DNA from 2 places in the Paenibacillus sp. USHLN196 genome. Region 2 is predicted to be linked to the other one. Evidence: riboswitches for the same ligand, from Rfam matches in the RefSeq annotation. Region 2 holds a riboswitch; the other holds the start of a gene.

Region 1 (3,423 bases), on a different contig from region 2:
GACGTTGCAATGGTATTGGAGGATGACCAATGGAACCCCTTTGGACGGTGATCCCTTTGGACAAATGCTAGCACTTCGAGAGCTGGCTGCCGCACAGGAGCTTCCAATACCAAATGAATACGACCGCTGGACATTCCGTGCGGTGTTAACGGTGCTTCGCGAATTACCTCCCAAAACACGCTACAGCAAGGCAGCAATAGCGCTCAAGAAGGAACGGCTTTTGCCTACACAAAAGGAATATGCCTATCGTGACCTGCTCGAGACGTTAGCTCTGATTGGCATACTGGATACGCCGGAACATCCCGGAATGATAACTCAATTTACTTCTTACATACAGCGTGACGAGCGTCCCAATGTACGGGTTGAAGTACAGGCGCCTTTGGCGTGGTGGGACTCATCTATTGGAATTAATGAGAACAACCTGAACAAGATATTCCATGGTTTTGATCTGAGTAGTACATCTCATGAAGAGAAGCCTGAAGAGAGCCCACCTGTAAAGGACACGATCTTAGGAGCATTGGAGAAGAAGAGAAGTGTCCGGGGGAAAGTACCAAAAGCATCTCCTGATGCAGGTACCGGGGAGGTACAGCCTGGAGATGTGTATGCTGTTCGGGTCAGGGAAGGTGTATGGGTGACGGTGTATTGTCATGAAGTCAGAGACAAACGCGTCATCGTCGAATATCTGGATGGTGTGTTTCCAGAGATGCCGGGAAAAGCAGATTTGCATGAGACATTTCGACCGAGAACGAATGGACGCTGGAAATGCTCGGCTATAGCGATCGATTCCACAAGTTGGGTCAGAAGGGTGGCAAGAGAGTTCCCGCTTCCGACTTCGCCCTTGCAAGAACCTGACCGCATTCCATTTCATAATGCCAAAGAATTAAAGCATATGGCGAGTTGGTGTTTTCCCGAATTGTAGAATGAGACGATGAATATGAAATGCTTTCAAAGAAAAACCGTACCTCCATGGGAGGAAGCGGTTTTTTGTTGTTTCTTAGCTTATTAAAAGTTAGTATGTGACAAAAAGGAACAAAAAACAATTGATTTTTTGGCATTAAAGTGCTAACATCCAATTAATAACGAAAGCAATCCTTCAGGGCAGGGTGCGATTCCCTACCGGCGGTGATGCAGGAAGTGTAAGGACACATGTCCAGCACTTGATGCAAAGTCCGTGACCTGTCTGCCTGTGGCAGATGGCTGATCTGGTGTAATTCCAGAACCGACAGTATAGTCTGGATGGGAGAAGGAGAGGTGCAGACCTAACAGGTTTGTACTCAGCAGGAGTATTGCTGCACAGTCACTATTCGTGATGTATTCACTGTGCGGGGAAGATCCGGTTACGCCGGACAGTTCCATACATGTGCCACACTATAGAAGCTCTTTACCTGTGATTGATGTTCATTAAGGTATGTGTCTATTTTCACTTGCCCGAAATGAAGTTTTGGGCAAAGTGTTGGCGTGCTGTATCCATTTCACTCCTGCTGTTGACATTTGTCTCTCATCATCCCCATCGAACTGATTGTTCGACGGGGATTTTTTTCATAATCAAGACTTTAAACCGCGGGGTGAACGGATTTGGAAATGATCAATGATGAATTTTATATGGCACTGGCACTTGATATGGCAGAACGAGCACAAGGACAAACGGGAATTAATCCGGTCGTTGGATGTGTAGTTGTGAAAGAAGGGCGTATTGTAGGCCTGGGAAGTCATCTGAAACGTGGAACCGGTCATGCAGAGGTACATGCATTGAACATGGCAGGCAGCGACGCAGAAGGCAGTACGGTATACGTTACACTTGAGCCCTGTAGTCATTACGGCAAGACGCCACCTTGCAGTGAACGCCTGATTCACGAAAAGGTTAAACGTGTCGTGGTATGTTGTGAAGATCCAAATCCGCAAGTATCCGGCAGGGGCATTAGCATGCTCCGTCAACAAGGCATTGAAGTTGAAGTTGGCGTATTGCGTGAGCGTGGAAGACGGATGAATGAAAAATTCATTAAATTTATTACAACGGGCCTACCTTTTGTGACGCTGAAGACAGCTACTACGTTGGATGGCAAGATTGCCACTCGCAGCGGAGACAGCAAGTGGATTTCTAATGAGCCCGCTCGTGAGATTGTGCACGCCCTTCGTCATCGTCACCAGGGAATTATGGTTGGCGTAGACACAGTGATTGCCGATAATCCGGAGCTTACAACCCGTTTGCAAGTGGAAGGCATCAGTCCGGTACGCATTGTGGTGGATTCCAAGTTACGTCTTCCTTTAGGTGCCAAAATGGTTAAAGATGGTCTAGCCCCAACATGGGTACTGACAACAGACGAAGCCAGTCCTGAAGCTGCTGAGCGTTTGGAAGCCTATGGTGTCGAAATTATACGCTGTGGTCCTGGGCCACGTGTGGATCTGTTAAGCGGACTTAGCAAGCTGGGTGAGCGTGAGATTGGTTCAATTTTGCTTGAAGGTGGAGGCACCCTGAATGGAGCCATGCTGGAGGCAAGATTGGTCGATCGACTACTTATGTTCATCGCCCCAAAGATTGTAGGCGGTTATGATACACCTGGAAGTTTCCGCTTCGAGGGTGTGGAACGCATGAATCAGGCGATTCAATTGAATCAGCTGGAAATCAAACAAGTTGGGGATAATATCAGCATTGGCGGTATTCCGGTATGGCCTGAATAAATAAATGGATCTTAAAGTAGTAAGTTAGGGTCCTTAGAAATGATCGAGGGAGGCGGCAGCATGTTTACCGGTTTGGTGGAAGAAGTCGGTCAGATTCGGCGTATTGGTCGGAAAGGCGAAGCGATGGTCCTGAATATCGGAGCTTCCGCCATCATGGACGATCTGAAGATTGGCGATAGTGTAGCAGTGAACGGAGTGTGCTTAACTGCGACAACGCTGGAAGGTGGAGGTTTTACCGCTGATGTAATGCCTGAAACGTTTCGGCATACCAATCTCAGTCAGTTGCAATCTGGCAGTAAAGTTAATCTGGAGCGAGCCATGCAATCAGGTGGCCGTTTTGGCGGACATATCGTTCAAGGCCATGTGGATGGTACTGGAGTGATTGGCAGTATAACACGTGATCAGAATGCGATTGTGTTTGAAATCAAACCTGATGATCACCAGTTGTTCAAATACCTGATTCCTAAGGGGTCCGTTACATTGGACGGTATTAGCTTGACTGTTGTTCATACGTCACAGAGTGCATTCACCGTTTCCATTATCCCGCACACCATTGGTGAGACTGTACTAAATGTGAAAAAGACAGGGGATACCATTAATATCGAATGCGATATTTTAGGCAAATATGTGGATCATCTGCTTCAGTATGGAAGAGGACATCAGGAGACAGGTGCTGGCAAGCCGCGCAGTATCAGTGAAGATTTTCTCGCCAATCACGGATTTGCATAATATCTATACAAGAAC
Region 2 (3,423 bases):
GATACGAATCGAACCGCCTCCGTCACTGGCTCCGGCAAGCGGGACAATCCCTGAAGCTACTGCCGCGGCAGCACCGCCACTTGACCCACCTGGGGAGTGATTGATATTCCATGGATTGCGAGTTGGACCATGAAGACGGGACTCGGTAATATTTTTTAAACCAAATTCTGGCGTATTGGTATGTCCTATAATGATAAAGCCGGCATCACGCAGTCGAGAGACAAAATTAGAACTGCGCAATGCACGATGCTCGCTGAACAGGCGTGAGCCTGAGGTTAGAAATTCACCTTCCAAGGATTGGGAAATATCTTTCAGAAGCAGGGGAACACCGGCAAAAGGTTGTTCTCCAGGGTGAACCAAGCCCGCTTCTTGCCGCGCACGAGCTTCATATGTACGAATAACCGCATTAAGCTGCGGATTTACTTCTTCAAGACGTGCAAATGCCGCCTCCAGCAATTCAACCGGAGATACTTCCCGGGATCGGATCAGTTCAGCCAAACCTACCGCATCGTAGGAGGTATATGAGAATGAAGACATGATGATCGTTCCTCTCTGAATATAGTTCATCTGTTATTCCATATGTCATCGTACCACCGGAATAGATAAAAGACAAAAATGATCGAGTATCGAGTAATGAAGAGAAAAAAAGCACTACTCATCGAATTCGATGTGCAGTGCTTTCATGTTTTATTTGATCCTTTGATAAACCTTTAATAAAACATCCACTTACTCTGTACGAAGCTTCGGTGCCGCATCGGACGCCGTTGATGATCGTTCCTGCTGTTTGGAAATGGCGAAGAGGGCAACCCAGATCAAAATAAAGCCAAGCAGCTGCTCCCATGTAATCAGCGTACGGAAAGCAATCCAGTTCACCAACACACCTGCCATCGGGAAGCTCAGTTCCGCGAGAGTTGCAACAGAAGCTTTGGTCGACGATAGACCTTTGTAATATAACAGAAGACTGAGCAAACCTGGTAACAATGCCTGGCCAAGAATGTTGAGGATGACAGCAGTCTGTTCACCCGTTCCAGATGGAAACGTCCACGGCGCACCTTCGTTCCACGTCATAAAGATCAGGAGCGGGAGAGCAACGACGAAGCGAAGAGAGGTGACCGTTTCATAACGCGCCTGTCCCAGCATCAATCGGCCCATTACGGTTGAACCTCCCCATAAGGCAGCAGCCCCAAGGGATAACAGGCTACCTGCATGAATCCAGTTGTCCCAGTTACCTAGTGGCAGTGTAAAGCCGAAAGTTAGCAAATATGTTCCTGCAAGTGCAATGAAGAACAGTCCGCCAAAGCGACGAGGCAATGTCTCTTTCAATAACAGCTTAGCCAGAACGATAGCGAACAGTGGCTGCATTTTTTGCAATAAAAGTACCGTGTTGGGATCGTTATGTGTAAGGGCCATGGTGAACAATACTGTTGCGAGTGCTGAACCACCCCATGAGATAAAGATCACGGCAATCCAGTGGCGAGCGCGCAAGTTCTTCAGATCAGCCCGGAATTTCCATAGCACGGGAATGGCTATAAGACTGACGATGATATGCTCCACCAGTACAATCTGTGTGGATGTCATTGTATTAAGCAAAATAATGCGGAAGAGTGGATCCACACCCCATAGGGCGGCGCCGAGAACAACAAGCCAGAATCCGGTATTACTTCGTTCCTTCCGGTAAACCGCTGATGCTGATGATGTCTTTTCCATATTCAGGACTCCTTCGTCAGAACACGGAATCTTCAGTTGGCAAAATCGACAAAAGCCCCCGTTTTGGTATATACCAAATAAACGGGGGCTCATCCAAGGACATGCGTCAGGAAAGAGGCCTTCCCGTGAACGGCATGTCAATGTGTTGATCTTCTCTCATCCGGACTGTACCGTCGGCCTTGGATTCACACCAAGTCAGTCGCTATATGTCCTTCGTTAAGAACATATAGCGAGTCGCGGGCTGGTTCCGAAGAACATCACCGCCGGTTGGGAATTGCACCCTACCCCGAAGATCCTATTCAATTAATAGTGTGTTGAACAAGCTGTAACATTAATAAGTTCATCTTATTCCTGTAAGCGCTAGCAGTTCAAGCATTTTTTTCAGAAAATGATATTCCAGCTCCCTTGCTGTCTGCGAAGAAGCACGATCTGACCTGCGTGATACGCATCATGGAGTACCCAGCGGGCAAGTTCGTGTGCCCACTTCTCTTCAGAGTCCATATAAGTAGCTTCCAGATCTGACTCCTGCAGCGCCGCCAATTGATCTCGCAACTGTTGAGCTAATCGAGTTGTACCCTGTTGCAGTGTATTCCATCCTTCTGCGTCCGTTGCATCTCCAGAATTCCCAAACGTGTATTCATTGGAGTCTACAGCGGGAAGGGTAGGTTCCTTACCTTGCATGCGACATAATAAGCGATGGTTGTAATAATACATATGGTTAACCAACTGCCAGATGCTTAATCCTCCTGAAGGCGGAGCCCAGGCTGCTTGTACTGCTGTAAGACCTTCCAGGGATTTGGACAAAGGTACAATCCAATTACACTGATCCCAGGTTTCATCTTTTTGAATAAGTAACACATCTAATGCTGTAGTTTTCGTCATGCCTTTATTCCTCCTTGAATGCTATTATGGTTGGTGTAACTAGCTAAAACTGCTTATTGAGGTTACACTTAATATAACACAACAAGGAATGAGTGTAACTATCTTTTTCGATTTAAGATGGTTACATAAAACGGAGGCACATATGGACAGACTATGGACCGATTTTGTAAACAGTGATTATCACGATTGGCGTGGGGGAGATCGATCCGAGGACAGGCTGGGGAAGGCAGACTGGCAGCGAGACTTTCTGGTTAGATGGAAGCTGCAAGCTCCTGTACCCGCATCATCTGAGGATGAATTGGAGATCAGAAATTTCAGGGATGGATTGCTGACCTTGGGAGCTCGAGTCTCTTCCGGAGCATCATTAACAGATGAGGAAAGACAATGGTTGAACTCTGTTATGGAAGCAGGAACGATAAGAAGAAGATTGACCTCAATGAATCAGGAATTACAAATTCAACTTGTTCCGACAGAAGTTCATTGGCATCAGGTTATGGCTGAGGTAGCTGCTGATTTTGCTGTGACTTTGGTGGAGGGAGAAGCGGGCAGGATTCGGATCTGTGATAATTCGGATTGCCGCTGGATGTTTTATGATGACACCCGAAGCAGAACACAGAAGTATTGTGATGATAAGATGTGCGGGAACTTGATGAAAGTCAGAAGATTTCGAGCGAAACGAATAACCCAAAATTGATAAATATTAACAATAACTATATCATGTATATATACTAGCGAAAAAACAGTCAGAAGCCGTTCGGATTCGTATGCAGGATATGATCGTCTTTCAAACCAAATCAGATGGGAGATGTGTCTTGTGCGGACAAGTTATCTGTT

Evidence for each region. A riboswitch is a leader RNA that binds a small molecule or an ion and turns the genes downstream of it on or off. The one in region 2 is predicted to bind FMN.
Region 1: linked by a shared signal. The riboswitch ahead of ribD (bifunctional diaminohydroxyphosphoribosylaminopyrimidine deaminase/5-amino-6-(5-phosphoribosylamino)uracil reductase RibD) and the one ahead of WFI24_RS02740 (DMT family transporter) in region 2 are both predicted to bind FMN.

What each region holds. Positions count from the first base shown of each region.
Region 1 covers NZ_JBBCYH010000008.1:312,522-315,944, forward strand. Annotated here, with positions in the region: gene WFI24_RS20765 (hypothetical protein) at 1-919, shown strand, start outside; FMN riboswitch at 1,086-1,252, shown strand; gene ribD (bifunctional diaminohydroxyphosphoribosylaminopyrimidine deaminase/5-amino-6-(5-phosphoribosylamino)uracil reductase RibD) at 1,576-2,679, shown strand; gene ribE (riboflavin synthase) at 2,740-3,408, shown strand.
Region 2 covers NZ_JBBCYH010000001.1:641,599-645,021, reverse strand. Annotated here, with positions in the region: gene WFI24_RS02745 (amidase) at 1-537, opposite strand, end outside; gene WFI24_RS02740 (DMT family transporter) at 727-1,707, opposite strand; FMN riboswitch at 1,852-2,005, opposite strand; gene WFI24_RS02735 (DinB family protein) at 2,089-2,589, opposite strand; gene WFI24_RS02730 (CGNR zinc finger domain-containing protein) at 2,732-3,283, shown strand; gene WFI24_RS02725 (amidohydrolase family protein) at 3,404-3,423, shown strand, end outside.